3 regions of the Photobacterium sp. NCIMB 13483 genome follow, and region 1 is predicted to be linked to each of the others. Evidence: predicted binding sites of a transcription regulator. Region 1 holds the regulator's gene; each other region holds the start of a gene.
The links. The regulator MetJ, encoded in region 1, represses methionine synthesis genes. The targets are predictions, from matches to a motif close to TTAGACNTNTANANGTCTAA.

Region 1 (11,387 bases):
GCTAAATTAACTTAGTGATAGTTCACAAGATAATAAATTGAAACGCCTCAGTAACAGATAATTGAACTAGAAGTATCGATATTGAGTCAATTAATGATATTCTATGCGACCGCAATTAGGCAGTGCAATAGCACGATTATAAATTAAAAACGTCACCTGAAGCGTTACATAATCTAAGCCCTATTGTGTTTTTTTATTTTATATATTTAACGGATAGAAGAGATGTCACTACCACATGTAATTTTAACAGTGCTTAGCACTCGCGAAGCGACTGGTTACGATATAACCAAAGAATTTTCACACAGTATCGGTTATTTTTGGAAAGCGAGCCACCAGCAGGTGTACCGTGAACTCAATAAAATGGCGACGAATGATCAAGTAACCTGCCGTCTTGAACCTCAAGATGGTAAACCTGATCGTAAGGTATATTCGATTACCGATCTTGGCCGTCAGGCACTATTTGAGTGGTTCCAAGAACCAGCACGTAATCCAACCACGCGTGATGAGTTTTCTGCAAAACTATTGATTTGTGGTGTTCACAATTCAGTACCAATGCAGCAGCAACTTGAAGCTTTAATTGATGAATCACATATTTTAATGGGTCATTATCAAGAGCTAGAGCAAATTCATTTTAGCGATTACAAAAACATGGATCGTCAACAACGTCTCGACCGTTTAACCTTACGCCGCGGGCTTCATAACCGCCAAGCTTGGATATTATGGGCTGAAGAAGTTCTCGCTGAACTGAAAGATATGGACAGTGAAAATAGCGCAATCGCTATTAACTAAATCAATATCAAAAAATAAAGCCGCAGTTTAAACTGCGGCTTTTTTATTACTACTAATACGGTATACGCCTACAACATCGTCGCTAAGCGATTGATATCAGATATTAACGCCCCAGCTGTTACATCTCGTCCAGCCCCAGGGCCTCGAATCACTAATGGATTCTCGCGATACCAGAGGCTTTCAATTGCAAAAATATTATCACAAGGTAGTAAGTTTGCTAATGCATGCTCATGAGGTAATGCTTCTAAGCCAACATATGCTTTACCATGGCGATCTAAACGGGCCACATAACGTAAAACTTTATCTTCACGAGCTGCTCGTGCTAATTTTTCAGCTAATACACCATCAAGTTTTGGTGCTTGCTCAAAAAACGCATCAACCGTTAATTTACGTAAACACGGCGGAACCAATGATTCAACGTGCACTTGCTGTGGGTCAATTTCAAACCCCGATTCACGAGCAAGAATAACCAGCTTACGCATCACATCGCTGCCATCCAGATCATGACGCGGATCGGGCTCAGTTAACCCCTGCTGCCACGCCTGTTCAAGCAATTCAGAAAACGGCTGTCGACCATCAAATTGTTGAAACAACCATGATAATGTGCCAGAAAAAATACCCGAGATAGCTAAAATACGATCGCCACTTTCGCGCAGATCGCGTACGGTATGATTGATAGGTAAACCAGCACCAACCGTCGCGTTATACAACCAATAACGGCTACTTTTAGCAAACGCATCAACCACCGCCTGATACTCTATCGTCGCCGCTGATCCTGCGATTTTATTCGCAGAAATAAGGTGTAATCCACTCGCTGCAATATGTGGGTATAACGCAGCTAACTGATGACTTGCGGTTACATCAACCACAACCACATCATCATAATCAACCGCTGCTAGCTGAGACAATAACTGCGGTAATTGATAATCTGTTGCCTGATCTTGAAACTGCTCTAATGCTGTTTGCGGCGTAATTCCAGCACTATTAATCCAACATTGATGCTGACCAACAATGCCAATCAAATTAAATTGCATGCCGTGTCGTAGCTCTAATGCCGCTTTTTCACGACCAAATAACCCCAACCAATGTTTCCCTATATTGCCTTTACCACACAACACAATACCCACGCTTTTTTGCGCTTGAAATAACGCTTGATGAATATCATTGACTAACTTATCCGTTTCAATATCACGTAGCACTGCCACTAAACTTAAACCTGATTCAGCCTCAGTCATAAATTCAACGGGTAAGCCTTTAAGTTGCTGATAGAAACCATGGCAATGATTAGGATTATTCAACACGCCAGCACCAACTGCCGCAACCATTGAAAAGCCTTCTCGTAATCGAAGTTCAGCCGCAACGCCACTATCTTGCAATAGCCCTAGCACGCTATTTACCATTTCTTGGGTATAGGCCAAAATAATTCGCCGCTTACCTTTATCCATAGTTTGAGCCAACGGCTGTAATTGCACTCGATCTAATAATAACTGCACATCTTGTTGAGTATGTGCCAACGCCATTCCTTGCGGTACATCAAGCTCAATTAAACACACATCATTGAGTGATGAAATAATTTTAGCCCCACGACCAGATGCTAATACCCTTTCAACCCGTGTTGATCCAGATTCAGGTTGATGACTACAACGTAAGGTTAAATCAAGACTACTTTGGGCGACGGGTTGAAGTGTTCGGCTATGTAAAACTGGCGCAGCAAGACGTGCTAATTCATTGGCTTCATCTAATCGTAATAAGGGCAATAGACAAGCATTGGTGACCTTATGAGGATCGGCACTATAAACACCCGCGACATCACTCCAAATTGTTACTCGGTCAACCTTGGCTAAAGCACCAATAATCGTCGCAGAATAATCAGACCCATTACGACCAAGTAACACCGTTTGCTGGTGCTGATTCGCCGCCATAAAACCAGTGATCACTAATCGTTGCTGTTGATATTGCGCTAACAATTGATCCAATAATGGTGCAGATAAGACTTTATCCACTTCAGGCTGCACCGCATGATCGGCCCGTAAAAATAAACGTGAATCAATATCTATCGCCGCTAATTGGCATTGGTTTAATAAGGCACTTAATAACCGTGCAGACCATAATTCACCATGACCTAAAACCGCATTTTTCACCTCGGCCGTCATGGTTAATTGTCCCCACTGAGCAATTAACGCCAACTCCGCATATAACTGCTGTTGTAGTGGCTCTGCGTCTTGAGGATCAAGTAACTCATTGATCAATTGCTGCTGAAATACTCGAATAGAGAGTAAGGTTTCATGGGCTAAGCGGCCATCAGTGACTAATTGTTCTAGCCATAATAATAATTGATTGGTGGTTTTCCCTGCCGCCGATACCACCACTAAATCATTATAATTAGAATACGCACGTAAAATATCAGCGACACGACGATAACAATCAGCATTGGCAAGGCTACTTCCGCCAAATTTATGTAATTGGCGCAGATCTTTTTTCATCAGCAGCCCTCCTTTGCAATAGCGAACGCCTGTTTAAGATCAGCAATCAAATCTTGTGGGTCTTCTAAACCTACCGATAACCGTAACAAAGAAGTAGAGATCCCAGCGGCTCGTTGCGCTTCATCACTCATGGCACGGTGAGTCATTGAAGCGGGATGAGCAATTAAACTCTCCGTCCCCCCTAATGATTCTGCCAATGAAAACAATTGTAATGTTTTAACAAACAACGCCAGTTGTTGATAACTTCCAGCAAATTCAAAACTCATCATCGAGCCAAAACCACGTTGCTGACGCTTCGCTATCTCATGCCCAGGATGGGTGGGCAAACTTGGATGATAAATAGTGCCAACCAAGGGTTGTTGCTGCAAATAAGCCAGCACTGCTGCCCCATTTTCTTCATGCATCCTCATTCGAGGCGCCAATGTTCGCAATCCACGCAAGGTCAAATATGCATCAAAAGGGGCTCCTGTCGCCCCAATACAATTAGCCCACCAACTTAGATTTTCAGCTGCAGCTTGGTCTTTAGCAATTAAAACACCCCCGACCACATCAGAGTGACCATTAATGTATTTAGTGGTTGAATGCACCACAAAATCAGCCCCAAGCGATAACGGCTGCTGTAATAATGGCGATAGGAAAGTGTTATCCACGGCAACTTGGCAACCAACCACCTGTGCTTGTTGGCAAACCACCGTAATATCAATCACGCGCACTAAAGGATTTGAGGGAGTCTCAAGCCATAACAACGTCGGCTTTTGTGCCAATGCTGCCGCTAAGGCATCAGGATCCGACTGATCTATAAACAGGACCTTAAAGTCCCCTTTTTGAGCGCGGGTATTAAACAATCGATAACTGCCACCATAACAATCATGGGGAGCTATCAATAAATCATCAGGTCCTAAAAGCGCAGACACCAATAAATTCATCGCAGCAGTACCACAACTGGTGACGATGCCCCCCGCGCCGCCTTCCATATCACTCAGAGCATCAGCTAATGTATTTCGAGTTGGATTGCCTGAACGAGAATAATCATATTGCGGTAACTCACCTAGTGCAGGAAAACTGTAGGTGGACGTTAAGTAAATTGGCGGCACAACTGCATTATATTGTGAATCAACGTCAATACCGCTACGAACGGCAATAGTCGCAGGCTGCTTATCACTCATAATAACGTTCCTTGTTATAAGGGGGTGAACCCTGTAAATAAATAATGATGGCTGTTAACAACCTTAACCACATCAAAACAAGACGTCAACACCTCTAGACGTCTATATGTCTTTGCTTATAGCGGTAAATCCCGCTAAAATTCAGTCATTGAAAAAAATAGTCGTGATCTAGCAACTGTTGTCTATCACTGTAGAGGACAAATCAGTGATGTTCACGTAATATCGCCGCCTATCATGACTATGTACTAACAACCGTCATCGCGACATTGTTATCATCATTAATTAAACATCGCTGAGAAGGTAAAACATGGCAAAGTGGAATGGCGAATATATTAGCCCTTATGCAGAACACGGTAAGAAAAATGAACAAGTAAAAAAAATTACAGTGTCTATTCCATTAAAGGTTCTCAAAATTCTTACTGATGAACGTACTCGCCGTCAGGTCAATAACCTGCGCCACGCTACCAACAGTGAACTACTCTGTGAAGCTTTCCTACATGCCTACACAGGACAACCACTACCCACTGATGATGATATTCGTAAAGATCACCCCGACGATCTGCCCGCAGAAGCGAAAGCATTGATGGAAGCGATGGGTATCAGCTACGAAGACATTAATGAATAATATGGACATGAAATAGCAAAAAACCAGCACTTCTGCTGGTTTTTTTATAATTGCCAAATCTCAGCCATAAAAAAAGGGATGCTTGCGCATCCCTTTTTTGTAAATTCATCTGGCAAATAATTACTTGCTAGAAAGCGCACCAAAACGCTTGTTGAATTTGTCCACACGACCGCCAGAGCTAACTTGACGTTGCTTACCAGTGTAGAATGGGTGACACTTATCGCATACATCAAGGTTGATGTCTTTGCTCATAGTAGAGTTAAATACGAAAGTGTTGCCGCAAGAACAACGTGCGTTTACTGCTTTGTATTCTGGGTGGATACCTTGTTTCATGGGGAAACCTCAAGTTAAGGCCGTGTCGCTCTCCCGATCCAAAGCCGGGCACCACACGTGGTTAATAAAATAGTCTGTCGTTAATTTACGACAAATCAGGCGGCGTATAGTAATCAATCATTCCACAGAGATCAACTCAGTCACTGTTTTTTTATCGCTCTTTTATTGATCACTAAAACAGTCAATAATAGTTGCAACATAGCAGTACTTATCCCTTATCACGTGATCTGTTACTATTTAGTACAAGCTCAATTAAAGCGATAAAATATGAACCACCCAATAGCACGCGTTGCTTTACCTGTCCCACTTGATAAAACTTTTGACTATCTCATCAAACCCAACACCACTCCAATTATTGGTGGTCGCGTGCTGGTGTCTTTTGGTCGACAACGATTAGTCGGGATTGTGGTTGCTATCGGGCATGATTCTGATTTTCCTATTCAACAGTTAAAACCTATTCAGCAAGTATTAGATAATCAACCTTTATGGCAACCTGCTTTATTTAGCTTATTAAAATGGGCCAGTAGCTATTATCAATATCCATTAGGTGATGCCCTTGCCAATGCGATGCCTGCATTACTGCGTAAAGGTCGAGAAGCATCAACCACGCCACTAAAGTATTGGCACCTAACTGAAACAGGTCGAGATCAGCCGCTAAATGGCTTAAAACGCGCGCCTAAACAAGCACAAATCCTAAATCTATTACGTCATGGTCCACTCAGTCATGAAAACTTACTCACTCATGACGTCAGCAGCACCACCCTCAAAACTGTCGAGCAAAAAGGTTGGATCAGCGAACAACAACATCAACCACAACAACGTCAGTGGCTGCCACAATTTGAAATTACAGAACAGAAACCACGTTTAAACGAAGAACAAGCATTAGCGATTGCAACGGTAAACAGTAATCCAGGATTTGGCTGTTATCTACTCGATGGTGTTACAGGCTCAGGCAAAACCGAAGTTTATCTTAATTTACTTGAGCCCATTTTAGCGGCGGGTAAACAGGCGTTAATTTTAGTGCCAGAAATTGGCCTAACACCACAAACAATCAATCGTTTTAAGCGCCGTTTTAAGGTGCCATTAGAAACCGTACATTCGGGTTTAAACGATAGCGAACGCATGGCGGCATGGCTTGCTGGACGAGATAATCAAGCTGGAATCATTATTGGCACCCGTTCGGCACTGTTTACACCTTTTGCTAACCTTGGCATTATCATTGTCGATGAAGAACATGATGCTTCATATAAACAACAAGATAGCTTACGTTACCACGCTCGTGATCTGGCCGTAATGCGAGCCAATAAAGAAAATATCCCGATAGTATTAGGTTCAGCAACGCCAGCACTGGAAACACTGCATAACGCCCAAACAGGCAAATATCACTATCTGACACTCTCTAAACGTGCAGGTAATGCGAGTGCTGCACGTCATGGTATTATTGATGTCAAAGGCCTGTATTTAAACGCGGGGTTATCAGCACCATTAATTGCAGAAATGCGTAAGCACCTCAATGCGGGCAATCAAGTGATGCTGTTTCTTAATCGGCGTGGATTTTCACCCGCGATGATGTGCCATGAGTGCGGCTGGATCGCAGAGTGTGATCGTTGTGATGCGTATTACACCCTCCATCAGCAATCAGGGGAATTACGGTGTCATCACTGTGCCACTCAGCGGCCGATCATGCACCAATGCCAGCAGTGTGGTTCTACTCAGTTGTTACCTGTTGGTGTGGGTACAGAACAACTTGAAGCCCAATTAGCCGAATTATTCCCTGAATTTAAAACAGTACGTATTGACCGTGATAGTACTCGTCGTAAAGGGGCATTAGAAAACTATTTAGAAGCCATTAAAAATAATGAATATCAAATTTTAATTGGCACCCAAATGCTTGCTAAAGGCCACCACTTTCCCAATGTAACCTTAGTGGCATTAATTGATGTTGATAGTGCATTATTCAGTAATGATTTTCGCGCCTCAGAGCGATTAGCACAGCTGTTTATTCAAGTTGCAGGTCGTGCAGGTCGCGCCAGTAAACCAGGATCAGTATTATTACAAACCCACCATCCAGAACATCAACTGCTACAATCATTACTGCATAAAGGCTATGGCGTTTTTTCTCAGGCTGCATTAACGGAACGTCGTCAAGCATTGTTGCCACCGTTTACTCACTTAGTGTTATTGCGTGCAGAAGCTAATGATAGCGACCTTGTGTGCCAGTTCTTACAACAAGTAAGAGGGATTTTTGAAGCAAGCCCAGTGTATGACCAAGACTGTTGTGTTTTAGGGCCAAATCCAGCTCCCCTTGCTCGTCGTGCTGGACGATTTAGATGGCAATTAATTTTACAAATACCTAATAGAAATAAACTTCAACAAATACTCAGTATTGCTAAGCCTGCAATTCAGCTCTTACCGTTAGCGAAAAAAATTAGGTGGTCGATTGATGTTGAACCGCAAGATTTAACTTAAACTACACAATGCGATGCATCTCACATAGCGAATGTAATTTATGCTATTGAAAGCATGTTTCAGCTTATGCATCCATTCTACAATATGTATATGAATTGACGTTTTTCAGTCAGTTACAATTAGTTGGCGAGCATATCTGAATACATTTTTGCGTCAGATAGCCAACTGTAAATTAGTAAGATATAGCACAAGAGGAAAGCACTATGGCGACAATGAAGGACGTTGCCCAGCTAGCCGGGGTATCAACCGCGACAGTTTCACGCGCGCTCATGAACCCGGAAAAAGTATCGGCCTCAACCAGGAAAAAGGTCGAGCAAGCCGTAATGGAAGCTGGATATTCACCAAACTCACTAGCACGCAATTTACGCCGCAATGAATCGAAAACTATCGTTACCATTGTTCCCGACATCTGTGATCCCTACTTCACAGAAATCATTCGTGGTATTGAAGAAGCGGCAATGGAAAATGGTTATTTAGTGTTGCTCGGTGACAGTGGTCAGCAACAACGTCGTGAAAATTCATTCGCTAATTTAGTCTTTACTAAACAAGCTGATGGTATGTTGCTATTAGGTAATAATTTACCGTTTGACGTCAGTAAACCTGAACAAAAAAATCTGCCGCCATTAGTCATGGCATGTGAATATGCGCCGGAACTTGAATTACCAACAGTGCACATTGATAACTTAACCGCTGCCTTTGATGCGGTGAATTACTTGACTCAAATGGGCCATAAGCGCATTGCTCAAATCACCGGACCTGATAAAGCCGCTTTATCACAATTTCGTCAGCAAGGTTATCAGCAAGCTCTTCGTCGTGGGGGCATCACTCTAAACCCGGCTTACACCATTAAAGGTGATTTTAGTTTTGCTGCAGGTGCTCGTGCAATCACAGCATTACTTGCTTTACCCGAACCACCAACAGCATTATTTTGCCACTCTGATGTCATGGCTATTGGTGCCATGCAACAGGCGAAACGATTAGGTTTACGCGTACCACATGATATTTCTATTGTTGGTTTTGATGATATTCAATTTGCAGAATATTGTGATCCACCATTAACGACGGTCTCACAACCACGGTATGAAATTGGCCGTCAAGCAATGTTAATGTTGCTAGAATTACTCAAAGGTAAAGATGTTCAGGCAGGGTCGCGATTATTAGACGCCAAACTGGTTATTCGTGAAAGTGCAGCGCCACCTAGTCGTTAATTGATCGCCCCCATATTTGACACGTTACTGCACAGAGATCATAAAATCTGGCATCTTTGTTACAATATGGGGTTAATTATCAACGAAACAGCGATAATAACTGGTCAGGATCAATCCAACTTTGTAACATAGCGTCCTATCTATCTACCCAAACTAATTTGTCGATATCGTGGCTACTAAAGATTATGTAAAACGTGGGCGCTCTGCGAAACCAGCGTCACCAAAAGCAAAAGCTAACCCTAAAGGCAAAAAAGTGCCGACAACTGGTTTTCCAACCAAGTGGGCAGCTTTCGCTGTTATTTTAGTGTGTGGGCTGATTACGAGTTTATTTTTCCTTTCTGGTACTGATGTTCCTGAACAGAAACCAGCGATTCCTGCGGCTATTGTTATCAAACCGCAGCAACCTGCAAAAGTTAATACCAATGCCTTACCGCCAAAACCAGAAGAAAAATGGCGTTATATTCAAGAGTTGGAAAATAAAAAAGTCATTGTTCCTGAATTAACCCAGAAAAAAGTCATTGTAAAAGAGAAGCCAGCTAAACCTTACTTATTACAATGCGGTGCTTATCACAGCCAATCTCAAGCAGATGAGCGTAAGGCGATGATTGCGTTTCAGGGCTTAAACAGTCAAATAAAAGTATCAACCAACAATAAAGGTACTTGGTACCGTGTTGTACTTGGTCCTTACAAAAATAAACGCTTAGCAATGAATGATCAGAATAAATTACAACAACATGGTATTAGCCCTTGTGCAATTTGGTTCTGGGAATAATCATCATTAGTATGAATAACAATAAAGGATGCCATCATGGCATCCTTTTTTATTCTCTAAAACTTAACATCACCACGCCCAGCAATTGTTATATACACCTTGAAAACCTGCCTCCCTATCCCCAGATCTAATAGCATTAATGATCCCGGCTAACGTCGGAGCTGAATCAAAGAGGGTTTAACGTGACAACTATTGTATCTGTTCGTCGTAACGACAAAGTCGTAATTGCTGGTGACGGCCAAGTCTCACTTGGCAATACGGTAATGAAAGGCAACGCTCGCAAAGTTCGTCGTCTCTATAATAATAAAGTACTTGCCGGTTTCGCTGGCGGCACCGCGGATGCCTTTACTTTATTTGAACGTTTCGAACGTAAATTAGAAATGCACCAAGGCCATCTATTGAAATCAGCTGTTGAGTTAGCCAAAGATTGGCGTACCGATCGTGCCCTACGTAAGCTTGAAGCTTTATTAGTTGTTGCTGATGAAACCGGCTCATTAATCATTACAGGTAATGGTGATGTCGTACAGCCTGAGCATGATTTAGTGGCGATTGGTTCGGGTGGTAATTTCGCTCAAGCTGCCGCTATTGCATTATTGGAAAATACAGATCTTAGCGCCCGTGAAATTGCTGAAAAAGCGCTAAATATTGCGGGTGATATTTGTGTGTTTACTAACCACAATCACACTATTGAAGAACTAGAAACTAAGTAAGGAAGTTGCAATGTCTGAAATGACTCCTCGCGAAATCGTTCATGAGCTTGATCGTCATATTATCGGTCAAGACAAAGCCAAGCGAGCGGTTGCGATTGCACTGCGTAACCGCTGGCGTCGTATGCAGCTTCCTGAAGAGCTGCGTGTAGAAGTAACCCCTAAAAATATTTTAATGATTGGTCCAACCGGCGTTGGTAAAACAGAAATTGCTCGTCGATTAGCGAAATTGGCAAATGCACCATTCATTAAAGTTGAAGCAACTAAATTTACTGAAGTGGGTTATGTCGGCAAAGAAGTTGAAACGATTATTCGTGATCTAACTGATGTCGCTGTAAAAATGGTACATCAACAAGCGACTGAAAAAGTCCGTGTACATGCTGAAGAATTAGCAGAAGAACGTATTCTTGATGTGTTATTGCCACCTGCACGCGATGCTTGGGGACAAAACGAAGAAGTCGCAACAGAATCAACAACGCGTCAATCTTTCCGTAAAAAATTACGTGAAGGTAAACTTGATGATAAAGAAATCGAGATTGATATTGCAGCCCCACAAATGGGTGTTGAAATCATGGCGCCTCCTGGCATGGAAGAAATGACCAACCAGTTACAAGGCATGTTCCAAAATCTTGCTGGTAACACCAGTAAAAAACGCAAAATGAAAATCAAAGATGCGTTAAAAGCGGCAACAGAAGAAGAAGCCGCTAAACTGGTAAACCAAGAAGAATTAAAAGAACAAGCGATTTTCGCGGTTGAAAACAACGGTATCGTCTTTATTGATGAAATAGATAAGATTTGTAAGCGTGGCGAATCATCAGGCCCTGACGTTTCTCGT
Region 2 (11,387 bases), on a different contig from region 1:
ATTAATGTTAGCGGTATGTCTTATTCCGTGGGCAATTGCATCAGAAATTGTTGGACGACGCATTATTATGGTGATCAGTTTATTGCTGATGCCCATCGTTGGTATTGCAATGATGTTTACTCATGATTTGTTTGCACTGACCTTAGCTCGTGCGGTAATGGGAATATCAGTCGCTGGTTATGTTGCTGTTGCTGTTGCTTATATGGCAGAAGAATTTAGTCCTAAAGCATTAATGCTCGCGGTTGGTGGTTATATCAGCGCTAATTCATTAGGTGGAATAGCAGGACGATTATATGGCGGTATTATAGGGGAACAATTAGGTTGGCATTGGGCTGTGTTGGGTATGGCTGTAATGAGTCTCATTGGGGCGCTTATTGTGATTAAATTACTACCGCCACAACAACACTTTATTCATCATCATCACCGTCTTAGTATTCATGCTTATCAAGTGGTTGCGCATATTAAACAACCGATATTATGGTTAGCAATGTTGATTGGTGGGGTTAATTTTGCTTTATTTGTTAACCTTTATTCAGTGACAGGATTTAGATTGGTTGCTGCACCGTTTAATTTACCTTTAAGTTGGGCGTCATTAATCTTCCTTTGTTACCTCACTGGTACCATAACATCGCGTTTGAGTGGGCGTTGGGCGAGTAAATATAGCCCATTATCAGGCATGATTTTAGGGGGTGTTTTAAGTTTAGTTGGAATGTGGCTAGGGTTAGTTGAATCGCGTATTACAATATTTATTAGCTTATTATTGTTAAGCTCTGGCGCATTTTTTACTCATTCATTAGCGTATGCTTGGGTAAGTCAGCATGCTAAAGTTGCGAAGGCAACCGCCACTGCGTTGTATTTAGTCCACTATTACATTGGTGGCAGTTTAGGCGGTTTCTTCTTGATATATTGTTGGCTACATGGTGGTTGGGATACCGTTGTTATTGGTGGCACATTGTTATATATGCTGATGTTTGTTTGTTGTGGACTATTAATTAAAGCGAAACAGCAGTCTGTTTTAGAATTGCAGCCGAATTAATAACGATCAATCAATACTGATAATCAATTTATAATGGCTGCTTTCGCCTCGACGAGCAAAGGCACGGTATTGACCAATACGAACACTGTATTTACCGCTATAAGGTAATACATAATCACCTTTATCATTTAGATCTGCTGAAAATGGAGTTAAATCGGCAAGTCTCTCAAGTTTTTCGTCTAAGAGCACGACCCATAATTTTGTGCTTTTAGTATCAAGAGTAACGTTTAAATGCTGGCCTTTTTGGGCATAAAAAACATAGTTATTGACATCATAGCCCGCTGTTGTTGCGACATATTCACCGCTGGTGGCCCCTGTTTTAAAGTGGATCGTTTCATGGCTATCTGCAGCAATGGCCATAAACGAGCAACTACTTAAAATGAGGGTGACAAAGAGCAAACCTAATTGTTTGATGTATAACATAATATGACTTCTTATATCTTTGATGAACCGATCTCGTGTTAGCTATTGCACGAGTTAAAAGAACGCAGTATTTAATCGGGGGGAAATACTGCGTATATGATGAGTATTATCAAAAATAGAAGATTGGTAAAGTCATGTTTAATCAGCGAGTGCCATTGCGAGTAAACTGATTGGGTGGATCGTGGTTAAATTTGCATTTTCTTCAATTTGCCATTTGCAGGTTTCACAATCAGTTATCGCATAATCAGCGTTAGCACTGCGTATTTTTTGGAATAAATCTTCACCAATTCTCATTGAAGTATCGTAGTTTTCAGTTTTAAAACCATAAGTACCCGCTAGGCCACAGCATTGACTGTCTAAAACTTCAAGCTCTAGCCCTGGAATCATTTTAAGTAGTTCAATGGTATATAAACTACCGCCAGTACGTTCAAGGTGACAAGGTGTGTGATAAACCACTTTTTTATTAACGGGTTTTAGTTTAGGAGTCTTGCCGTTCATAAATGCTTTGAGTAAAAAACGGGTGACATATTCAATTCGATCGGCAACTTTTGCATTATCAATTTTTAATACATGCGGATATTCTTCACGTAAAGTAAAGGCACAGGTTGAAGAGGTTGAAACAATGGTTGAATTATATTTTTCAATAACCGCTTCAAAACTTTGCGTGTTAAGTAATGCATTTTTCTTTGCTTTATCAAAGAAGCCATTGGCAATTAATGGTACGCCGCAGCATTTTTCTTTATCCAATAACTGTACCCCAATATTCATTGCATTCATGACTTTTACAAAATCTTGGCCTAACAGTGGATTATTATAATTGACATAACAACCGTGAAAGTAATGTACTTGTTGTGGATAGTGGGTTTGATTCGAACAGTGCTTTTTATACCATTGGCGGAATGTGCCATGAGAATACTTAGGTAATGTTTTATGATCATGAACGCCGATGGTTTTATGCATGATCTTTTTAACGGGTTTCATGCTTGTAATCGCATTAACAATAGGCGCAAAAGGGGTTGCCACAGAACCCATTAAATCAGTATGACTTAACACGAAATCTCGAATTGTTTTAATATTGAGGTCATGTTTAGCGTGTTTACTACGTGCAACGACAATCATGTCACCGATCTTTACTCCTGAAGGGCAAGCGGTTTCACAGCGTTTACAGTTAGTGCAAAGCTTAAGCATATCATCATAAAACTCAGCACTTTTAATCCGTAATCGTTCACCATCTGGACCACATTGTTTAGGGCCGGGGTAATTAGGGTTTGCTTTAGCAACAGGGCAATAAACGGTACATACGGTGCATTTAATGCATTGGTCAAAACTGGTATCTTGCTTGAGCATTAGATATTGCCCTCTGCTAATGATGGAAAAATTGCTGTGGATGTGTGTTTGTCGTGTAACGCGATCATTGATTGTGCAGCATGAAACCCTGTGCTGATAGCAACACCACTGCCACTACCTTCAAAAACAGGGTTGTAATGGGCTAAAATAGCACCAGCACAATAAAGGTTAGTAATCACATTGCCATTAAGGCTTGGTTGTAATTGTTGATTCGTTTCAACACCCATTCCTAGAAATTGATGTGGTTGATCACTGAAAAATTGTGGTTGATACCAGTGCTGGTGGTTCGTTGATGCTAATGGCGCAGTGTCTAATCCAAAAATAGCTTCTTCAATATGATGACGTTCAGCGTGTAAACCTCGACTAAAGAAGCTACCACTGGCTAATAAATAATGATTAGCAATTAACGGCATATCACCATGATGACGCGTAAAAATACGTTGGAGTTGGTTATTTTCAAATTCGCCATGAGTGACTTCATCACCCGCCAGAATAAGTCCACCTAATGATTTATAATAACCTTTCATTGCATCTTCCAAACGTATACCCAGTAATGATGGCGGCATCGTTGGAATTTCACATAATGTGTAGCCTGTTAATTGTTCCAGTTTGCTAATAACTTTAAGACCAGTCCCATTACCAAACACGGCAGGAAGAACGACTAAATCAGCCTCACCAATAGTATTTTTCATGGCTAAGGCAAAACGTTGTATTTTATTGTCATCAGCTAAAACACGAGAAATATCAATTGAACGATATTCACACGGATTACGTTGCATTAATTCCGCTTCAGGCAATGCAATAGCGGCAGTGGTAATGTCCACGTTAGCAAAGTGGGGCAGTAGACGTAAATTATCGGCTGCTAATTGGGGTTGAAAATCACGGAAACCATCAATTGTAACTAATGCTAATTTACGTAATGATTTAGCGGGTTCAAACATCGGAAAAGGGTGCACCGTTGCTTGTGATAACCACGTTGCTTTAAATGTCCCCATTGGTGTAATGCGTAAATGGTTACAATCATCTGCTTGATGGTGCAGTTTAATACCAATATTTGCAATTGTTTGTTGATACCAATCAATTGCTTGACGAGTAACATCAAGTCCTAACTTACTGTAAGGATGCAGTGGTGATTGATGAGATAAAGTATCAAATTCATCAAAAGGGTAATGTGTTGTTGTGCCGTTAGGTAAACGGCTTAAGACATCAATTGAGCCTGAAGAAAAATGCAGTGCACTTTGACCAGCTGCAATAACGGCTGTTTTGAGTCCAGCTTGAGCACAACGAATAGCGCAGGTTAAGCCAGCAACACCACCACCAATAATTATATTATCAAATTTCATTATTTTTCCTCACAGCTTGGATTGATAGTGTTGGTAGATGTAGATGTAGATGTAGATGTAGATGTAGATGTAGATGCTGGTGGAATATCACTCACACCAAATAAACCCTCATAGATCCAATAAGAGAATTCACCTTCGCGCAGCGCATCACCCCAAAAAACAGGTTTAATACCTTTCCAGCGTTCTTCAAGAAAATCACTGAGAATATGGCTAGCGTGGTTGCCATCAGTATTACCATATTCAGCAAATAAACCTGCGGCACGGTAAGAACATAATTCACCTTGACAAGGCCCCATTCCAACACGGGTACGGCGGCGTAAATCGACTAAATTATGCACATCCAGTTGCTTGATGGCATACTCAACTTCACCACAGGTCACCATTTCACATTCACAAATAATGGCTTGGCTTTTTTTGCTGTCAGTTAAAAATTGCTCAGCACGTTCACCATGACGATAGTAAGCTGACTGATAAACAGGTTTAGCTAAACTAGCGGTATGCTTAATGGTTTTGGGTTGTTCAGAACCGGGTAATGGTTGTTGATGAGTGGTGCAAGGGGTGGTGTTACCCAGCTTTTTAGCGATAAGATCGGTTGTCCATTCAGCCATCATGCGGTAAGTCATTAACTTACCGCCCGTGATAGTAATAAAACCGTCCATGCTATCGCGTTCAGCATGATCTAATAGCACGATCCCGCGGCTGATATTACGCCCACTAGTATCGCCATCTACAGCAACTAATGGACGTACGCCAGCATAAGCTCGTAATACTCGAGTATTAGCCATTATAGGTGCTAGTTTGGCACCTTCTTTTAAGAGAATATCAATTTCTCTGCTAGTGACATGCAAATCATCAATATCTTTATAATCAATACGTTCAGATGTTGTACCAATTAATGAGATGGTATCACCAGGAACTAAAATATCGGCATCAGAAGGTTTACGGCAACGGTTGATCACTAAGTTGTTAATTCGATAATCTAAGATCAATAATGATCCTTTGGCTGGGAACATAGTGATATTAAGATCGCCATACTCACAGATTTGTTGTCCCCAGATCCCGGCGGCATTGATAACTTGTTGAGCTCTAATTTCAAAGTGGGTATTGGTTTTTAAATTTAAACATTTAACCCCTTTAACGACGCCATTGTGTTGAATAAGCGCGGTGACAAAAGTGTGATTAAAAAGTTGTGCACCGTGTTCGATCGCATCAAGCGCGTTGGAAGAAGCAAGGCGAAAAGGGTCAATTGTACCGTCGGGGACCTTTACTGCACCTATAAGCTGTGGATTACAATTAGGCTCTAATCGTAATGCCTGCTGTGGTGTTAATTGTTCAACGTCAATATCAGCACTTTGACAGGAACTGATAAATTGTTGTTGAAATTGCAGATCGTCATCGGGAAGGGAAATAAATAATCCCTGCGTATCTTCCACACAATGGCGGGCAATATTTTTAAGAATACGGTTTTCAATGATGCACTCTTTGGCTGATTCTGGATCAGTAACCGCATAGCGAGCACCAGAATGAAGTAAGCCATGATTACGGCCGGTTGTACCAGAGGCTAAATCGTCTTTTTCAATCAAGATACATTTGATACCGCGCAGGGCGCAGTCACGCATAATTCCTGTTCCTGTTGCGCCACCACCGATGATCACAACCTCTGTTTCTAACCAAGTCGTCATGTTCGTTTCGCTTATCGTTATTGAATATATTATTAGCGTTGATAACGCCCACTATTTTAATAGGGTTAATATGCCACTAAATTACATAACGTTTGGTGAGCCATCGCACACAAATGAGCGAACGAACATTTTATACGTTCCTTTTTGTTCGTTGAAGTGTCGTTTAGATAATATAAAGTCTTGGTTGGTATAAGTTACGAATCAATTCGTGGAGGTTAATTGTTAATAGAAAGCTCTCATTCGCATCTTGCTGTGACTTGAGTATAATTGTGCTCCTTTTATTTTTAATTGATGCTTATTATGATCGGCTATCTCGCATTTTTAATTCCAGCACTGCTTGGTGCGCAATGTATTCTTACGTTAGTACTCACTAAAGGGGAGATTTGCCCTGGCCAACGAGGTCGAGTGCATAAAATGCTGCCAGTACTGCTTATTGGTTGGTTATTGGCTGCCATTAGCCAAGTATGGGCAGTACTGCCTTTATTGAGTTTGTTATTCTTTACTGTCAAAGTGAAAACCAGTAAAACGCGAGATTCAGGACCGTTAAAGGTACTTTATGGATCTAATTTACTAGGTTTTATTAGTTGGATTTTTCTATTTCCTATAATGGATATGCCGGAAGTATTGCTAAGTTTAGTGGCGATGGCTTTATATGGTAGTTTACTTGCTCATGTTTTATTGACGTTCTCACGTACACGTTTACAGGCTTTTCACCGTATATTGCCATTTGTTGGTTTTATCAGTGCGATAGTGTCGGTATTACTCTTAGTTTGGAAAATTATCTTCATGGGTGAGGCAGCAACAGCCCCTTATACTGTTGAAATTGTTGTTGCATTATTGTGTTTAGTTGTAGCAATGCTGGTGTGGTCAGGACATATTTTATTACATAAAACTATCAATAAATGGCAGTTATTAGTGGCGGCTGCGCTACTTACATTTTCTGCGGTAATGCAATTAACGTTATTTTAATACTAAATATTTATCAGTGTTATGAGCCTTTATCTTGGTTGAGATAAGGGCTTTTTTTTATCTGTTATTGATGGAAAGGAGAAACAATAATAAGTCGTCTATGCTTAATAAAACAAAGGTTGGCTGTGATCATTAAGCAGTAAGGGGGAATAATGGAAATCAATAATTTACTTGGTATGGATACCCATATTGTGATTGGTATCGTTAATGAGCGTTTACGATTAGAGTGTCATTCAATGGCAGAATTAGCATCTCGTTATGAATTAAGTGAGACCGAGCTTTCTGAAAAACTGGCTCAACAAGGTTATCACTACGATCCGTTGAATAATCAGTTTAAGTAAATAGCGATGGCATTATACAAGGTGTTAAACCGTTTTAATGCCTTGTAAATGTTGCTGACATTGTTGTTTCGCCGTTGCAAAAAAAGCCTCTAAATAATGATGTTTTTGTTCTGAAGCTCGTACCCCTGCAAATAAACGCCGCCATAATCCCTTACCTAATGGTTTACTAACAATTAATCCTTGATGCACAAAATTATCAACCGCCCAATTCGGTAACGCTGCGACTCCCATTCCTGCTGATACCATCTGAATTAACATTAAACTATTATCTGCTTGTTTCCATGCTAATGGATCAATGCCTGCGGGTTGTAGAAAGTGTTTTACTATATCTAGTCGGTTACGCTGGATGGGATAACTGAGTAGGGTTTGATCTGCAAGATCAGTCGCCACAATATGTGATTTAAAAGCTAATGCTGATTGTGGCGCAACGATTAAACACATTTCAAAATCAAACAATGGCTCATAATGAATTTCATGACGAGGTTGAATATCGGATGTGATGACTAAATCTAATTCACCTTTTGCAAGGGCAGGGATTGGCTCAAAACTAAACCCTGATGAAAAATCAATATCCATATCTGGCCACAAGACTTGGTACTGTTTTAATGCTGGCATTAGCCATTGAAAACAAGAATGGCACTCAATTGCTATCTGTAATCGACCGGCTGTTTGGTGTCTACAGCTAACTAATTCTTGTTCTGCTGCTTGTATTGTAGGTAAAACGTTATCCGCTAAAGCCAATAGTACTTTTCCTTCTGCTGTAAAGCATACTGGGCGTGTTTTGCGTAAAAAAAGCGGATTACCTAAACGTTGTTCCAGATCTTTTAATTGATGAGAGAGCGCTGATTGCGTTAGGCATAAATTATTGGCTGTTGCGGTGAGAGAGCCCGTTGTTCTTAATACTGTTAATGTTTTTAGATGTTTAAGTTCAATCATGTTCCATCCTTGGATCTTTGTGACATAAATTGATTGTTTTTTAATCTACGCTGTTAATTTGAGATTGTAAACATCTAGACGTCTAAATGTCCACTTTAATGGTTGATTAGATGAATTACCAGTATTCAAATGTGAAATAAATTCATGATCATTATGAGATAAATTACCTTGTTGTCAGTGTTGTTGTCCGTCACTGTGTTAATCAATCGATGTCATCTTAGCCATTGTTTTTATATGGTTTTATGGTTGATAAAATATTGAATTATAGGGATGTAACAATGACAATAGCATTAAATGAAACGACCACAGCAGCAAAAACAGTTACTCATATACTTGGTTATCCACGGGTTGGAAGTCAACGTGAATTAAAGTTTGCTCAAGAGTGTTATTGGCGTGGTGAGAGTGATCAAGTACAACTGAAACAGGTTGGAAAAGACTTACGTCATCGTCATTGGAATGATCAAATTAAAGCCGGACTTGATTATGTTGCGGTTGGGGATTTTGCTTGGTATGACCATGTATTAGGAACCAGCATGTTGCTTGGACATATTCCAACACGTCATCAACAAGGTTTTCCTGATTTAGATACGTTGTTCAGTGTTGCACGTGGCAAAGCACCAACAGGATGCTCCTGTGCTGCCGCTGATATGACGAAATGGTTTAACACTAACTATCATTATATCGTGCCTGAATTTACAGCGGAAGATAGCTTTAATGTCAGTTGGCAACAGTTGTTTGAAGAAGTCGCTGAGGCAAAAAAAGCGGGTCATAATGTCAAACCCGTATTATTAGGCCCTGTGTCTTATTTATGGTTAGGAAAAGAAAAACAACAAGGGTTCGATCGCTTAACATTACTGCCACGATTGTTGACGGCCTATCAGCAAATATTGACTAAATTAGCGGCATTAGGTGTCGAGTGGGTGCAGATTGACGAACCAGCACTCACCCTTGAATTGCCGCATGAATGGGCGGCGAGTTTTAAACTAGCTTATCAAGTGTTACATGGTGGGCCTAAGTTATTATTGACCACGTATTTTGATGATATTAGTCACCAATTAGCTGTAATTTCGCAGCTCAGTGTTGATGGTTTACATATTGATTTATCAGCAGCACCTGCACAATTAACGGCTGTTTCTGAGGCCATCCCTGATCATTGGGTATTATCTGCTGGAGTGATCAATGGGCGTAATGTGTGGCGAGCTGATCTCGTTGAATGGCTAACGTGTTTACAACCAATTAAACAACAATTGGGAGCGAATTTATGGCTGGCAAGCTCTTGCTCGTTATTACATAGCCCGCTAGATGTCGATAGTGAAACAGATCTCGATGCCGATGTTCGTCAATGGCTCGCTTTTGCGAAACAAAAATGTGGTGAAATTACGTTATTAGCCCAAGCGCTTGATGGTGATCAGAATGCGATTGCTGAATGTGCAGCTTATAGCGCTAGTATAAAAGATCGTCTGAGCTGTGAGCGAGTGAATAATCTGCAAGTACAACAACGGACAGCGGCAATTACGCCTCAATGGGCTGAGCGTGATCTTCCTTATTCTGAACGGGCGATTCAACAGCAACACGCGTTACAGTTGCCATTATTACCGACTACGACCATTGGTTCATTTCCGCAAACAACGACGATTCGTAGTCAACGTAGTGATTTTAAAGCAGGGCGTCTCACTGAGTCTGATTATAATCAAGCGCTACAAGTACATATTCAAGAGGCAATTACTCGCCAGCATCGTTTGGGGCTTGATGTTCTCGTTCATGGTGAAGCCGAACGCAATGATATGGTGGAGTATTTTGCAGAGCAACTAGAGGGCTTTGTAGTGACGCAATATGGATGGGTGCAAAGCTATGGCTCGCGTTGTGTAAAACCTGCAATTATTGTGTCGGATATTTATCGCGCCCAGCCAATGACCGTTGAATGGATCCGTTATGCCCAATCATTAACGACTCAACTGGTGAAAGGTATGCTAACTGGTCCTGTAACGATATTAGGTTGGACGTTTGCGCGTGAAGATTTATCACGAGAAGCGATAGCAAATCAAATTGCTTTAGCGTTACGGGATGAAGTTACTGATTTGCAGGCCGCTGGAATTAAAATTATTCAAATTGATGAGCCAGCAATAAGAGAAGGGTTACCGCTAAAACAAAGTCAATGGCAAGAGTATCTCGATTGGGCAGTCAAGGCGTTTAAGATCTCAGCCGCAGGGGCTGCACCACAAACACAAATTCATACTCATATGTGTTATAGCGAGTTTAACCAGATTATTGCGTCTGTTGCAGCATTAGATGCTGATGTGATAACGATTGAAACATCACGATCAGATATGGACCTACTCAAGGCGTTTGAAGTGTTTGCTTACCCTAATGAAATCGGTCCTGGCGTGTATGATATTCATTCACCTAATATTCCAGACGTCGATACGATAACGGCATTAATTGATAAAGCCGCGACATTCATTCCGATTGAGCGTTTATGGATCAATCCTGATTGTGGTTTAAAAACGCGGAATTGGACGGAAACTGAAGCGGCCTTAACCAATATGGTGACTGCGGCACATATTCTGCGTGAAAAATATCACAAGGTTAATGCTGCATAATCTGTGAATAATAAAAAAGCCGTTTACACAGCTTTCTTTGTTATCGAAAGTGTGTAAACAGCTTTTATTGAGAGGCGATTATTTTGCTGTTGCTGCAGCCATGTCACGAGCAAATGTTAATGTATGCTTTGCGTTAGTCATCGTCATTGTGTCGCCTGAAATGCTAACTTTATTCCAATCAGAAAGTGATTGTGTGAATGTTTGTTCAACCTTCATTTCACTATCTGGGCATAACATCATTGTCATTCCCATTTTTTCAATGCGGAACTGACCATCTTTTACTTCAGCTTGACCAAAGTAACGGTTACAACCAGCATGACCATTAGCTGCAAGATCTGCTGCTAGTGTTAGAGTTGGTGCTTGAGCGGCTTCTGGTTGAGCAAGATCCTGATTATCAATCTGCACTAAAGACCAGTTGCCATTAGCAAGATCATTGCTAGTTACTGGTTGTGGTGTTTTGGTAATACCCGTTGTAGAACATGCAGCTAACATCATTGGGAGTACCAGTGCAGATAATAGACGCTTTTTCATTATAGTTATTCCTGAACAGTAATGTGTATGAGTGAGCAAAAGTACAGATATAAAAAAATCTGCTTAACCAAATAATGGACACTTATTTTTAACGCATGTTCGTTAACGTTCATGCTAATTGTGGGAATATTGAATAAAAATTTAGATTAGTTCAATACTTGCTCGTCGTGATTATACCT
Region 3 (11,387 bases), on a different contig from region 1:
AATTAAGCCCTATCAAACAGGTTGGCAATAGTCAGCCTGTTTGTTTTTTTACTCAGGACTCACCATGACAGTGTTACAACTTCAAGGTACGAAATTAGAACAGAAACGGATTTCTAAGCCTTTATCTTTAGTGCGATTATTCTTAGCCAGCGTTGGTATATTTTTTATCGTTGCAATGCACTACTTTCAGCACAACCCTGGCGGTTCAGGACTTGAGCTATCTTTTAATGCCAGTGCATGGATTCCATTTAGCTTTGCCATTAGTTGCGGTTTATTAGAAATTTGTCGTCAAAAAATTTGGCGTTACTCTCGTATGACGTTAATTTTATTTGGTAGCTGTCTACTTCTGTCACTTCCCGTTTTTTATGCTAATGCCGATGGCTTTGGCACTTCAAACCGCTTACTCACCCTCTGGGCTGGTTTTTTATTTTTTGTTAGCTTACAGCAGTTTGTTTTTACTCATAATCAACGCCAACGACTATTATGGTTTATTACTATTGCGGTATTGCTCGAAGCTGCCTTTGGTTGGTATCAATTTTTAGGACTATCAACCCACAACCGTTTTGGTTATGACGTTATTGCTAACCGCCCTTACGGTATCTTCCAACAACCCAATGTGATGGCGAGTTTCTTAGCCACGGGACTTGTTATTGCCGCTTATCTATTAGCACGCTTACCCCGCTATCGAGGTAAATGGGCCTGGCAACACCTTATCTTACTCGCTGTTCCTGTCGTAACGATTCCACTACTGGTGGTACTAAACTCACGTACAGGTTGGTTGGGTGCAAGCATTGGTTCATTATTAATGCTGCCTTATTTGTTTCGCTTTGCGGCAAAATATCAACAGCGTATGTGGGGCTTAATGTTATTATTAGGCATGGCATTAGCATGGCAATTTAGTACCGTTACCGACAGCTCTTTTGCACAACAAGCACGAGTAACATTAGAAAGCCAGCGCGCAACCATCATGCCACAAGCCTATGAGATGTTTACCACTAAGCCCCTAACAGGTTATGGCTATGGTAAATTTGAAGTCACCTACATCACCCAAACCGCATTATGGCATCAGCGAGATCCAGCGCATCAAGCTGCGGGGGTACCAAGCTTAGATCACCCGCATAATGAATTACTTTTTTGGGCTGTAGAAGGTGGAATTGTACCGTTGCTGGGGTTAATCATTGCAGCATTAGCGGTCATGATTAGCATCAAGAAAGCCCCAAATGGTACTCAGTTAGCGTTAGTTGGCTTATTTTTCCCAATCGTATTACATACGCAACTGGAATATCCGTTTTATCACTCACTTGCCCATTGGATCATGTTTATTATTTTGATCTTCTGGGTCGATAATCTCACCACCAAATACCATCGCTATCAAACTCAATATGTACTTGCTCTTAAAGTCAGTGCCATCACAATACCGATAATGGTAACCAGTTTTATGATCACCACCTTATATTCAGGATGGTTACTGACTAAGTTTGAAACAACACGTCCAGTTGATATCAATTATTTAGTCAAAGTGAATAATCCATGGGCATGGCAAGATCGCTTTGAGTGGGATTTACACCACACTCAATTACAAGTTGGAATCGCCACCAATAAACCCCAATTGGTGACAGATTATATTATTTGGGCTAATCAAAAAGCCCTCACTTGGCCACGACCAGCGTTATATCAGAACTTAGTATTAGCATATAACGATCAAGGTAACACTGCTCAAGCTGAGCAAGTGGCGGCAGAAGCACAACAACTATTTCCAAGCCTCACACAACTTAGCGCCGCAACAACCACAACGTCATCAGCAAAGTAACCATGACGAACAACCATCAATGGCGAACGCTATCGCTATTGATGGTTCATCACTACTTTATTTCAATGTGCTTTCAAGGGCTTTAAGGCACAAAGCGACATTTTCACTGCGCGCAGCATAACCCATCAATCCAATCCGCCATGCTTTACCTGCAAGCGAGCCTAATCCTGCACCAATTTCTAAATTATAACGCTCTAATAAAGTCGATCTTACCGCGGCATCATCGACGCCTTCTGGAATATAAACCGTATTAAGCTGAGGTAGCCTATATTCCTCTGCAACCACAAATTCAATCCCTAGCGCTTCAAGTCCAGCTTTCAATTCAAGATGCGTCCGTTGATGTCGTTGCCAAGCTTGCTCTAACCCTTCGTTATGTAACAACACTAAAGCTTCATGTAGAGCGTATAAACTATTAACAGGCGCAGTATGGTGATAACTACGTTTACCTTCACCACTCCAATACCCCAGCACTAAACTTTGATCTAAAAACCAACTTTGCACTGCTGTTTTACGTTGCTGAATTTTATTTATAGCTTGCTCGGAAAACGTCAGTGGCGATAATCCAGGTACACAAGATAAACACTTCTGACTACCAGAATAAACCGCATCAAGTTGCCACTCATCCACCAGCAACGGTACGCCACCTAAAGATGTTACGGCATCAACAATGGTTAAACAGCCATACTTTCGTGCAATTTCAGCCAAGGTTTTTGCATCAGATAATGCGCCAGTTGACGTTTCTGCATGTACAAAAGCAACAATTTTAATATCAGGATCGGTCTGTAATGCTTGTTCAACCAAAGCAGGAGATACAGGCTCGCCCCATGCATTATCAACCATAATGGCTATACCGCCACAGCGTTCAACGTTCTCTCGCATACGATCGCCAAATACACCATTACGGCAAACTAATACCTTATCTCCCGCCTCAACCAAATTAACAAAACAGGCTTCCATACCCGCACTACCTGGCGCTGACACCGCAATCGTAAACGTATTTTTCGTTTGAAATGCATATTGTAGTAGCTGCTTAAGCTCATCCATCATTTTAATAAATAGCGGATCAAGGTGACCAATTGTCGGTCGGCTTAGTGCTTGTAATACTTGTGGATAGATATCAGAGGGCCCCGGTCCCATAAGTGTTCTTTGAGGCGGTATAAAACTGGTGATAGGCATAGATTCAACTCCATTAAATCATGATTATTATCAATAGGGTGATGGAAAGATTAATCGTTATTACAGAGTATTAGAGCAATGCCAAAGCTGCAAGTAACGACCTGAGATCCTGTTAGTTATACCTACTTTTTGTTAACTATCGAGAAATTATCATTTAACAATTGACAACTAAGGGCGATTTCCTATTCAATAACAACAGTGATTATTCACGACAGAAGAGGTGCGTTACCTAGGTAGCAAAATTGAAGGGCCCAACCCTAAATCAATTTTGTGAGGGAGAGTAACGCCGAGATATCACCTGTTTGGGGCAGATGATATCGGCTATGAGAGTTGAATCTCTCAGGCTGTCATCTAAGTCAGGTTGACTATGATGGGGAGCTTCTGGGTAGCCGCACCAGCGTTACTGCCTATTACCTCCTCGACAATGGACGTCGGGAATTCTTCCGAAGCAAAAGTCTACTTTGCAGTATTTACGATATAAGGGAGAACACCGTAATGAGCATGCTTTCGACCGCAACAACCAACCCAGTGATTGTGGCCAAATTTGGTGGCACCAGTGTCGCCAACTATGCCGCAATGTGTCGCAGTGCCAATATAGTTATTGCCAATCCACACACCAAAATAGTGTTAATAAGTGCTTGCTCAGGCGTGACCAATTTACTGGTCGCCTTAGCCAAGGGGATTAGTGATATCACTTTACGCCAACAACATTTACAGCAATTAACCACGACTCACCAACAGATACTGGATCAACTTCAGCATCCACACGCAGTGAGTGGTGCTATTTACACACTATTAGATGATATAGCCTCTGCCTCTGCGCAGGCAGCAATAGCATCATCATCACAACTTACTGACAAATTAGTCAGTCATGGCGAGCTATTATCAACCCATCTTTTTAATCAAATTTTAGTCGAAATGAATGCTGCTGCGATACGATTTGATATTCGTGATGTCATGCGTACTGATACCCAATTTGGTAAAGCATTACCGCAACCCGAACTTATTCGCCAATTAGCTCAACAACATTTAGTGCCACTTATCGATACTCAGATTGTGGTTTCACAAGGCTTTATTGGCCGTGATGAGCTTGGCAATACCACCACACTAGGGCGAGGTGGCAGTGATTATAGTGCAGCATTAATTGCAGAAGCCGTTGATGCGACCACGCTAGAGATCTGGACCGATGTTCCGGGAATGTACACTACCGATCCTCGCATTACAGCTGCAGCGAAACCGATCAAAGAAATCAGCTTTAGTGAAGCCTCTGAAATGGCCAATTTTGGTGCTAAGATCCTCCATCCATCAACACTGGTTCCAGCCATTCGCCACCAAATTCCAGTATTTATTGGTTCATCAACAGCGCCGCAACAAGGTGGAACATGGATCAGAAAAACCGTGAATCAAGCGCCACTCTTTAGAGCACTAGCATTGCGTGGAAATCAGACTATGGTGACACTCACCAGTCTTAATATGTTTCAAGCTTATGGCTTTTTAGCCGAAGTGTTTCGTATTTTGGCAGAACATAAAATCTCGGTCGATTTAATAACCACCTCAGAAGTCAGTGTCTCGTTAACGCTCGATCAAACCGATACTGGCGGTGGTGCCCCAACATTACCTTCCGCTGCCGTTGAACAATTAAATCAATTGTGCCGTGTTGATATTGAACAGGGATTATCGTTAGTGGCGTTGATTGGTAATCATATGAGTGACAGTAAAGGCTCAGCCAAGCATATCTTTGGCGCACTTGATGCGTATAATTTACGCCTTATTTGTTATGGTGCTAGCCCGCATAATCTGTGCTTTTTAGTCCATGAAGCCGATGCTAAATCAGTCATAACAACCCTGCACCAACAACTTTTAGAATAATCACTATCAGAACAAATAAGAAAAAAGATAAAAAAAAGGCGCAATGTTTGCGCCTTTTTTATTTTAACCTAATGATTATTTTACAAATTAGGCCCTAACCACTTTTCAGCTTCGATCAAATCCCAACCTTTGCGATCAGCATAACTTGCTAACTGATCATGCTGGATCTGTGCGACAGCAAAGTAGCGCGCATCTGGGTGTGAGAAATACCAACCAGATACTGCAGCCCCCGGCCACATGGCATAACTTTCGGTCAACACCATGCCAGTATTGGCTTCTGCATCCAATAACTGCCAAATCGCCCCTTTTTCGGTATGTTCAGGACAGGCGGCATACCCAGGAGCTGGACGAATACCTTGGTACTTTTCACGAATTAAATCGTCATTATTAAGATCTTCATCAGCGGCATAACCCCAGATTTGTTTACGTACCATTTGATGCATACACTCAGCAAACGCTTCTGCAAGTCGATCCGCCACCGCCTGAATCATGATCGCATTATAATCGTCACCTTGCGCTTTAAACTGATCAGCAATATCGTATTCACCAATCCCACCCGTCACTGCAAAAGCACCAATCCAATCGGCTTTGCCGCTTTCTTTTGGGGCAATATAATCAGATAAACAATAATTTGGCCCTTTGGGCTTCTTGGTTTGTTGGCGTAAACCATGCAATATCGTTAGTACTTCAGTACGAGTATCATCGGTATATACTTCAATATCATCACCAATATTATTGGCAGGAAATAACCCACACACGCCATTAGCTTTGATCATGCCTGTACGTTCAATGTCATCAAGGATCTTATTAGCGTCGTTAAATAACTTGGTTGCTTCAACCCCAACAACTTCATGGCGTAAAATGGTTGGATATTTACCACTCAATGACCAAGTCATAAAAAAGGGTGTCCAATCGATATATTGGCGTAATTTAGCCACCGGGAAATCGGTAAAAGTATGCACACCCGCTTGTTTTGGTTGCGGCGGCGTATAATTTTCCCAATCAAGCATTACCGCATTTGCACGCGCTTGATCTAAGGTGATTGGAGGCGTTCGTGGCTTTTTACGTGCATGCTGTTCACGTACAACATCATATTCAGCAGCTAGGCGCTCAACAAATGCTGGCTTCTGGTGCTCTGATAATAATGCCGAACAGACACCAACAGCGCGTGAGGCATTAGAGACATACACCACCGGTTGTTGATAATTTTGTTCAATCTTCACTGCAGTATGCGCTTTTGAAGTGGTGGCACCACCTATCAATAATGGCACCTCAAACCCACGTCGCTGCATTTCTTTGGCAACATGTACCATCTCATCAAGTGATGGCGTAATCAAACCACTCAGTCCAATAATATCAACGTTTTGTTCTTGGGCGACCTGCAATATTTTATCGCATGATACCATCACACCTAAATCAATAATTTCATAGTTATTGCATTGAAGTACGACTCCAACAATGTTCTTACCTATATCGTGAACATCGCCTTTTACTGTGGCTAATAAAATTTTACCGTTGGTATATCCCGCTTGTTTTTCGGCGTTGATATAAGGTTCTAAATAGGCAACAGCTTGTTTCATAACGCGAGCGGATTTAACCACTTGAGGCAAGAACATCTTGCCTTCACCAAACAAGTCTCCGACGACATTCATACCCGCCATTAGTGGACCTTCAATCACTTCTAATGGCTTGCTTGCATTGGCTCGCGCAAGTTCAGTGTCTTCAACAATAAACTCAGTAATGCCTTTAACCAGCGCATGTTCTAAGCGCTTTTCAACTGGCCAGCTACGCCATTCTTGCTGAGTCCGATCTTCTTCAATCGCACCGCTATCACGATAATTAGCGGCAATATCAAGCAAGCGATCGGTACTATCATCACGCCGATTAAGTACCACGTCTTCAACGGCATTACGTAATTCATCAGACAGATCATCATAAATAGCTAACTGACCTGCATTAACGATCCCCATATCCATGCCATTTTTAAAACAATAATATAAAAACACCGCATGGATAGCTTCTCGAACCGGATTATTGCCTCTAAATGAGAACGAGACATTAGACACTCCACCCGAAACCATCGCGTGAGGTAACGTTCGTTTAATATCAGCAACAGCCTCAATAAAATCGACCGCATAGTTATTGTGTTCTTCTATACCTGTCGCAACCGCAAAGATATTGGGATCGAAAATAATATCTTCCGGTGGAAATCCCACTTCATCGACAAGAATATGATAAGCATTAGTACAAATTTCAATTTTACGCTCACGTGTATCAGCTTGGCCTTCTTCATCAAAAGCCATCACAATCACTGCGGCACCATAACGACGTAGCAACTTAGCTTGAGCTATAAAATTCTCTTTACCTTCTTTGAGTGAGATAGAATTAACTATTGGTTTGCCCTGAACACATTTCAGTCCAGCTTCAATGATCTCCCACTTTGATGAATCAACCATAATTGGCACTTTAGCGATCTCAGGCTCAGTCGCACACAAATTAAGGAAGCGCACCATTGCCGCTTGCGCATCCAACATGCCTTCATCCATGTTGATATCAATGATTTGAGCACCAGCTTCAACTTGCTGCCGAGCAACCTCTAGCGCTTCATCATAAAGTTCATCTTTAATTAAGCGTTTAAAACGTGCAGAGCCAGTAACATTGGTTCGCTCACCAACGTTAACAAATAAACTTTCAGCCTCAATGGTCAGCGGTTCTAATCCCGATAACCGACAGGCAATTTTAATCTCAGGTAATACGCGAGGTTTAATATTTTTAGTCACTTGGTACATCTGCCGAATATGCTCCGGTGTCGTACCACAGCAGCCGCCAACCAAGTTTAAAAAACCTTGCTGAGCCCACTCTTTAATATGCTCAGCCATTTCATCAGCTTCAAGATCATATTCACCAAACGCATTAGGCAACCCTGCATTAGGATGAGCGGAAACAGCACACTCTGAAATACGGGATAACTCAGCCACATATTGACGTAACTCATCAGGACCGAGGGCGCAATTTAAGCCAAAGGAAATCGGCTTTACATGGCGCAAAGAATTATAAAAAGCTTCAGTAGTTTGACCTGAAAGCGTACGTCCAGAGGCATCAGTGATGGTTCCTGAAATCATCACCGGAAGCTCATAACCAAGATCGTCAAAAACCCCAGTGACCGCAAAAGCACAGGCTTTAGCATTCAAAGTATCAAAAATAGTTTCAATCAAAATAATATCAACACCACCTTTGATTAACGCGTGGGTCGATTCACGATAGGCAATCACCAACTCATCAAAAGTGACATTACGAAAACCAGGATCATTGACATCAGGGGAAATAGAACAAGTACGGTTCGTTGGCCCTAAAACACCCGCCACAAATCGGGGTTTATTCGGCGTTTGTGCTGTCCACTCATCCGCCGCCTCACGGGCAAGGGTTGCCGCCGCAAAATTAATTTCGGCGCTAAAGCTTTCCATATCATAATCAGCCATCGCAATGGTGGTCGCGTTAAAGGTGTTGGTTTCTAAAATATCAGCGCCAGCCTCTAAATATTCCAGATGAATATCTTTAATTAGCTGTGGTTGGGTTAACACCAATAGATCATTATTGCCTTTAAGATCCGCATGCCAATCATTAAAACGTTGGCCTCGGTAATCTTGCTCGTCAAGCTTATAACTTTGAATCATGGTGCCCATACCGCCATCGATGATCAAAATCTGCTGTTCAAGTCGCTTATGCAGTACATCCTTGTCTTTTAACACTACATTATATCCTTATAATCCATTACAGCTTGATAACATCCTATCACAATTCAAATAGGAATCTAGACGTCTAAACATGTACAATGGCAAAATAAGTTAATTAACGGTAGCCATTACTAACTGATGGTTTTACTATCACAAACAATTAAATCTACTCAATAATTTAATCTAGAGGTTTTGCATGTCGGTTTACAACACCCTCTGCTTCCTAGCTGCAGCAGCCATGCTGATAGCTTTTATAAACAGTAAGATAGGTAAGATGCAAACCACCATCGCCATTACGGCTGGTTCACTTATCTTATCGCTACTTATCATTTTTGCAGGTCATAATGGCTGGTTTCATCTTGAAGATATTGCTTCAACCCAAATGGGAAAAATCAACTTTGAAGACTTTCTGTTAAAAGGGATTTTAGGATTTTTGCTCTTTGCAGGTGGGCTTGGTATTAAATTGCCACACCTCAAAGAGCAAAAATGGGAAATCACAACTTTAGCATTAGGCTCTACTCTATTTTCAACCTTTTTTATTGGCTTTAGTTTGTGGGGTATTTGTCAGTTACTGGGGATCCAACTCGATCTTATTTACTGCTTACTGTTTGGTTCTTTGATCTCACCAACCGATCCGATTGCTGTACTTGCTATCGTTAAAAAAATGAATGCTCCTCGACGAATTTCGACCCAAATCGAAGGTGAATCATTATTTAATGATGGGTTTGGTTTAGTTATCTTTGTGACGCTATTTACCATCGCCTTTGGCAATCAAAGTCCAACTGTCTTAAGCGTCAGCCAATTATTCATACAAGAAGCAATTGGCGGCATTATTTATGGTTTCATTCTAGGTTTAATCTTCCATTACCTTATCTGCTCGACCAATGACCACTCAATGGAATTATTATTAACTATCGGTATACCAACGGCAGGTTATGCTTTTGCCGAAATCATCCATGTATCTGGTCCACTTGCCATGGTTGTCTCTGGCATAATGATCGGTAACTGGACTCGCTATATTGGATTTTCAAAAGAAAGTGAAGAACACCTTGATCACTTTTGGGAATTAGTTGATGAATTTCTAAACGGTCTATTATTCTTACTTATTGGTATGACCATGCTTGAATTTAGCTTTCACCAAGAAGACTGGATTCTAATGACAATTGCAGTACCACTGGTATTACTAAGCCGTTATTTAAGTGTAAAGCTGCCTTATATTGGCTTTAGCCATTACCGTCAATACAATCCAATGTCAGTTAAAATTCTAACATGGGGTGGTTTACGAGGTGGTCTAGCACTGGCGATGGCCATGGCTGTACCTGCAGGTGTTATTGTTATTCCAGCAAAAGATATAGATGTGAGAGAAATCATCCTAGTCATGACTTACTCTGTAGTGGTGTTCTCTATTTTGATTCAAGGCTCAACCATCACCTCATTAATAGAAAAAGCCAAGCTATGGGAAAGCCAAAATAAACATTAATTTCTATCCCCCCATAGATAACAAAAAGGCCAGCTAATTAAGCTGGCCTTTTTATTAATCTTTAGTAAAACTGGCTTCTGAAAAGTGCGCCAAATCATAAGGTGTCTGTTGATAAACACAATAGTTAAGCCAATTGCTAAAAAGTAAATGACCATGACTACGCCAACTCGCAACAGGCGTGCAGTTAACATCATCATTAGGATAATAATTTACAGGAACCGGAGGTTCCATTCCCTGTTCACTGTCACGAACGTATTCATGATGTAATGTGTCAACATCATATTCAGGGTGACCGGTGACAAAGACATTACGCTTATCTTTAGTCGCAGCTAAATAAACCCCTGCTTGATCAGATGTCGCTAAAATATCTAAGTCAGTATGCTTATTTAAATAGTCAGCTGAAAAATCAGCATAACGAGAATGAGGGGCAAAAAAAGTATCATCAAAGCCACGTAACACCGGGTGGTGGCAATCATGGATACGATGATGATAAACCCCAGACAATTTTTCTTTACGTGTACGCTTGGGTAAATCATACAACAACTTCAATCCAGCTTGAGCAGCCCAGCAGACAAACAATGTTGAGGTCACATGATCCTTAGCCCAATTCATAATCAGCTGAATTTCTTCCCAATACAGTACATCTTCAAACTGCACTAACCCTAGTGGTGCTCCCGTCACAATCAAACCATCAAAATTACGATCTTTCACCATTTCAAATTGACGATAGAACGTATCTAAATGTTCTTGAGGAGTATTTTTTGTTGGTCGGTTATCAATCCGTAATAACTCAACATCAACTTGTAATGGACTATTAGAAAGTAAGCGTAAAAACTGAGTCTCAGTCTCAATTTTCTTTGGCATCAAGTTTAGTAATAACACTTTCAGTGGTCGAATTCCCTGACTGGCAGCACGCGCTTCCGTCATAACAAAGATATTCTCACTTCTTAAAATATCTGTTGCAGGTAAACGATCCGGTATTTTAATTGGCACTTTGGTTTTCTCCTTACCCCAAAATAGCTTTAGCCGTCTAGATATCTAACTAAAACTATAGAAAAAACAATATTGGTGCAAGTAAAATTCAACAACTCCAACCGATACTAAAGTGTTATTTTAATAAATAAATGAAAAATATTAGGAGGAATAAAAATATTGATAGGCTAGAAATGAAAAAAACCAGCCGAAGGCTGGGTTTTAAAGAGGTATTTAGCAATGTCCTACTCTCACATGGGGAGACCCCACACTACCATCGGCGCTACAACGTTTCACTTCTGAGTTCGGCATGGAATCAGGTGGTACCGCTGTGCTATGGTTGCTA

Region 2: metE (5-methyltetrahydropteroyltriglutamate--homocysteine S-methyltransferase) is a predicted target of MetJ. The motif match lies at 8,144-8,163, and genes of this name have one in related genera.
Region 3: metH (methionine synthase) is a predicted target of MetJ. The motif match lies at 8,659-8,678, and genes of this name have one in related genera.

The regions. Positions count from the first base shown of each region.
Region 1 is NZ_PYLV01000006.1:104,807-116,193, reverse strand. It holds gene C9I86_RS07315 (PadR family transcriptional regulator) at 223-789, shown strand; gene C9I86_RS07310 (bifunctional aspartate kinase/homoserine dehydrogenase II) at 858-3,272, opposite strand; gene C9I86_RS07305 (O-succinylhomoserine (thiol)-lyase) at 3,272-4,438, opposite strand; gene metJ (met regulon transcriptional regulator MetJ) at 4,746-5,063, shown strand; gene rpmE (50S ribosomal protein L31) at 5,184-5,396, opposite strand; gene priA (primosomal protein N') at 5,664-7,865, shown strand; gene cytR (DNA-binding transcriptional regulator CytR) at 8,048-9,073, shown strand; gene C9I86_RS07280 (SPOR domain-containing protein) at 9,243-9,845, shown strand; gene hslV (ATP-dependent protease subunit HslV) at 10,028-10,555, shown strand; gene hslU (HslU--HslV peptidase ATPase subunit) at 10,566-11,387, shown strand, end outside.
Region 2 is NZ_PYLV01000003.1:71,370-82,756, reverse strand. It holds gene C9I86_RS04050 (MFS transporter) at 1-1,036, shown strand, start outside; gene C9I86_RS04045 (hypothetical protein) at 1,043-1,459, opposite strand; gene glpC (anaerobic glycerol-3-phosphate dehydrogenase subunit GlpC) at 1,598-2,806, opposite strand; gene glpB (glycerol-3-phosphate dehydrogenase subunit GlpB) at 2,806-4,149, opposite strand; gene glpA (anaerobic glycerol-3-phosphate dehydrogenase subunit A) at 4,149-5,831, opposite strand; gene C9I86_RS04025 (hypothetical protein) at 6,132-6,800, shown strand; gene C9I86_RS04020 (DUF4250 domain-containing protein) at 6,953-7,141, shown strand; gene C9I86_RS04015 (LysR substrate-binding domain-containing protein) at 7,166-8,077, opposite strand; gene metE (5-methyltetrahydropteroyltriglutamate--homocysteine S-methyltransferase) at 8,356-10,677, shown strand; gene C9I86_RS04005 (META domain-containing protein) at 10,756-11,208, opposite strand.
Region 3 is NZ_PYLV01000027.1:53,019-64,405, forward strand. It holds gene C9I86_RS17150 (PglL family O-oligosaccharyltransferase) at 65-1,810, shown strand; gene C9I86_RS17155 (alanine--glyoxylate aminotransferase family protein) at 1,868-2,986, opposite strand; lysine riboswitch at 3,194-3,375, shown strand; gene lysC (lysine-sensitive aspartokinase 3) at 3,488-4,855, shown strand; gene metH (methionine synthase) at 4,936-8,604, opposite strand; gene C9I86_RS17170 (sodium:proton antiporter) at 8,786-10,069, shown strand; gene metA (homoserine O-succinyltransferase) at 10,124-11,062, opposite strand; rRNA gene rrf (5S ribosomal RNA) at 11,274-11,387, opposite strand, start outside.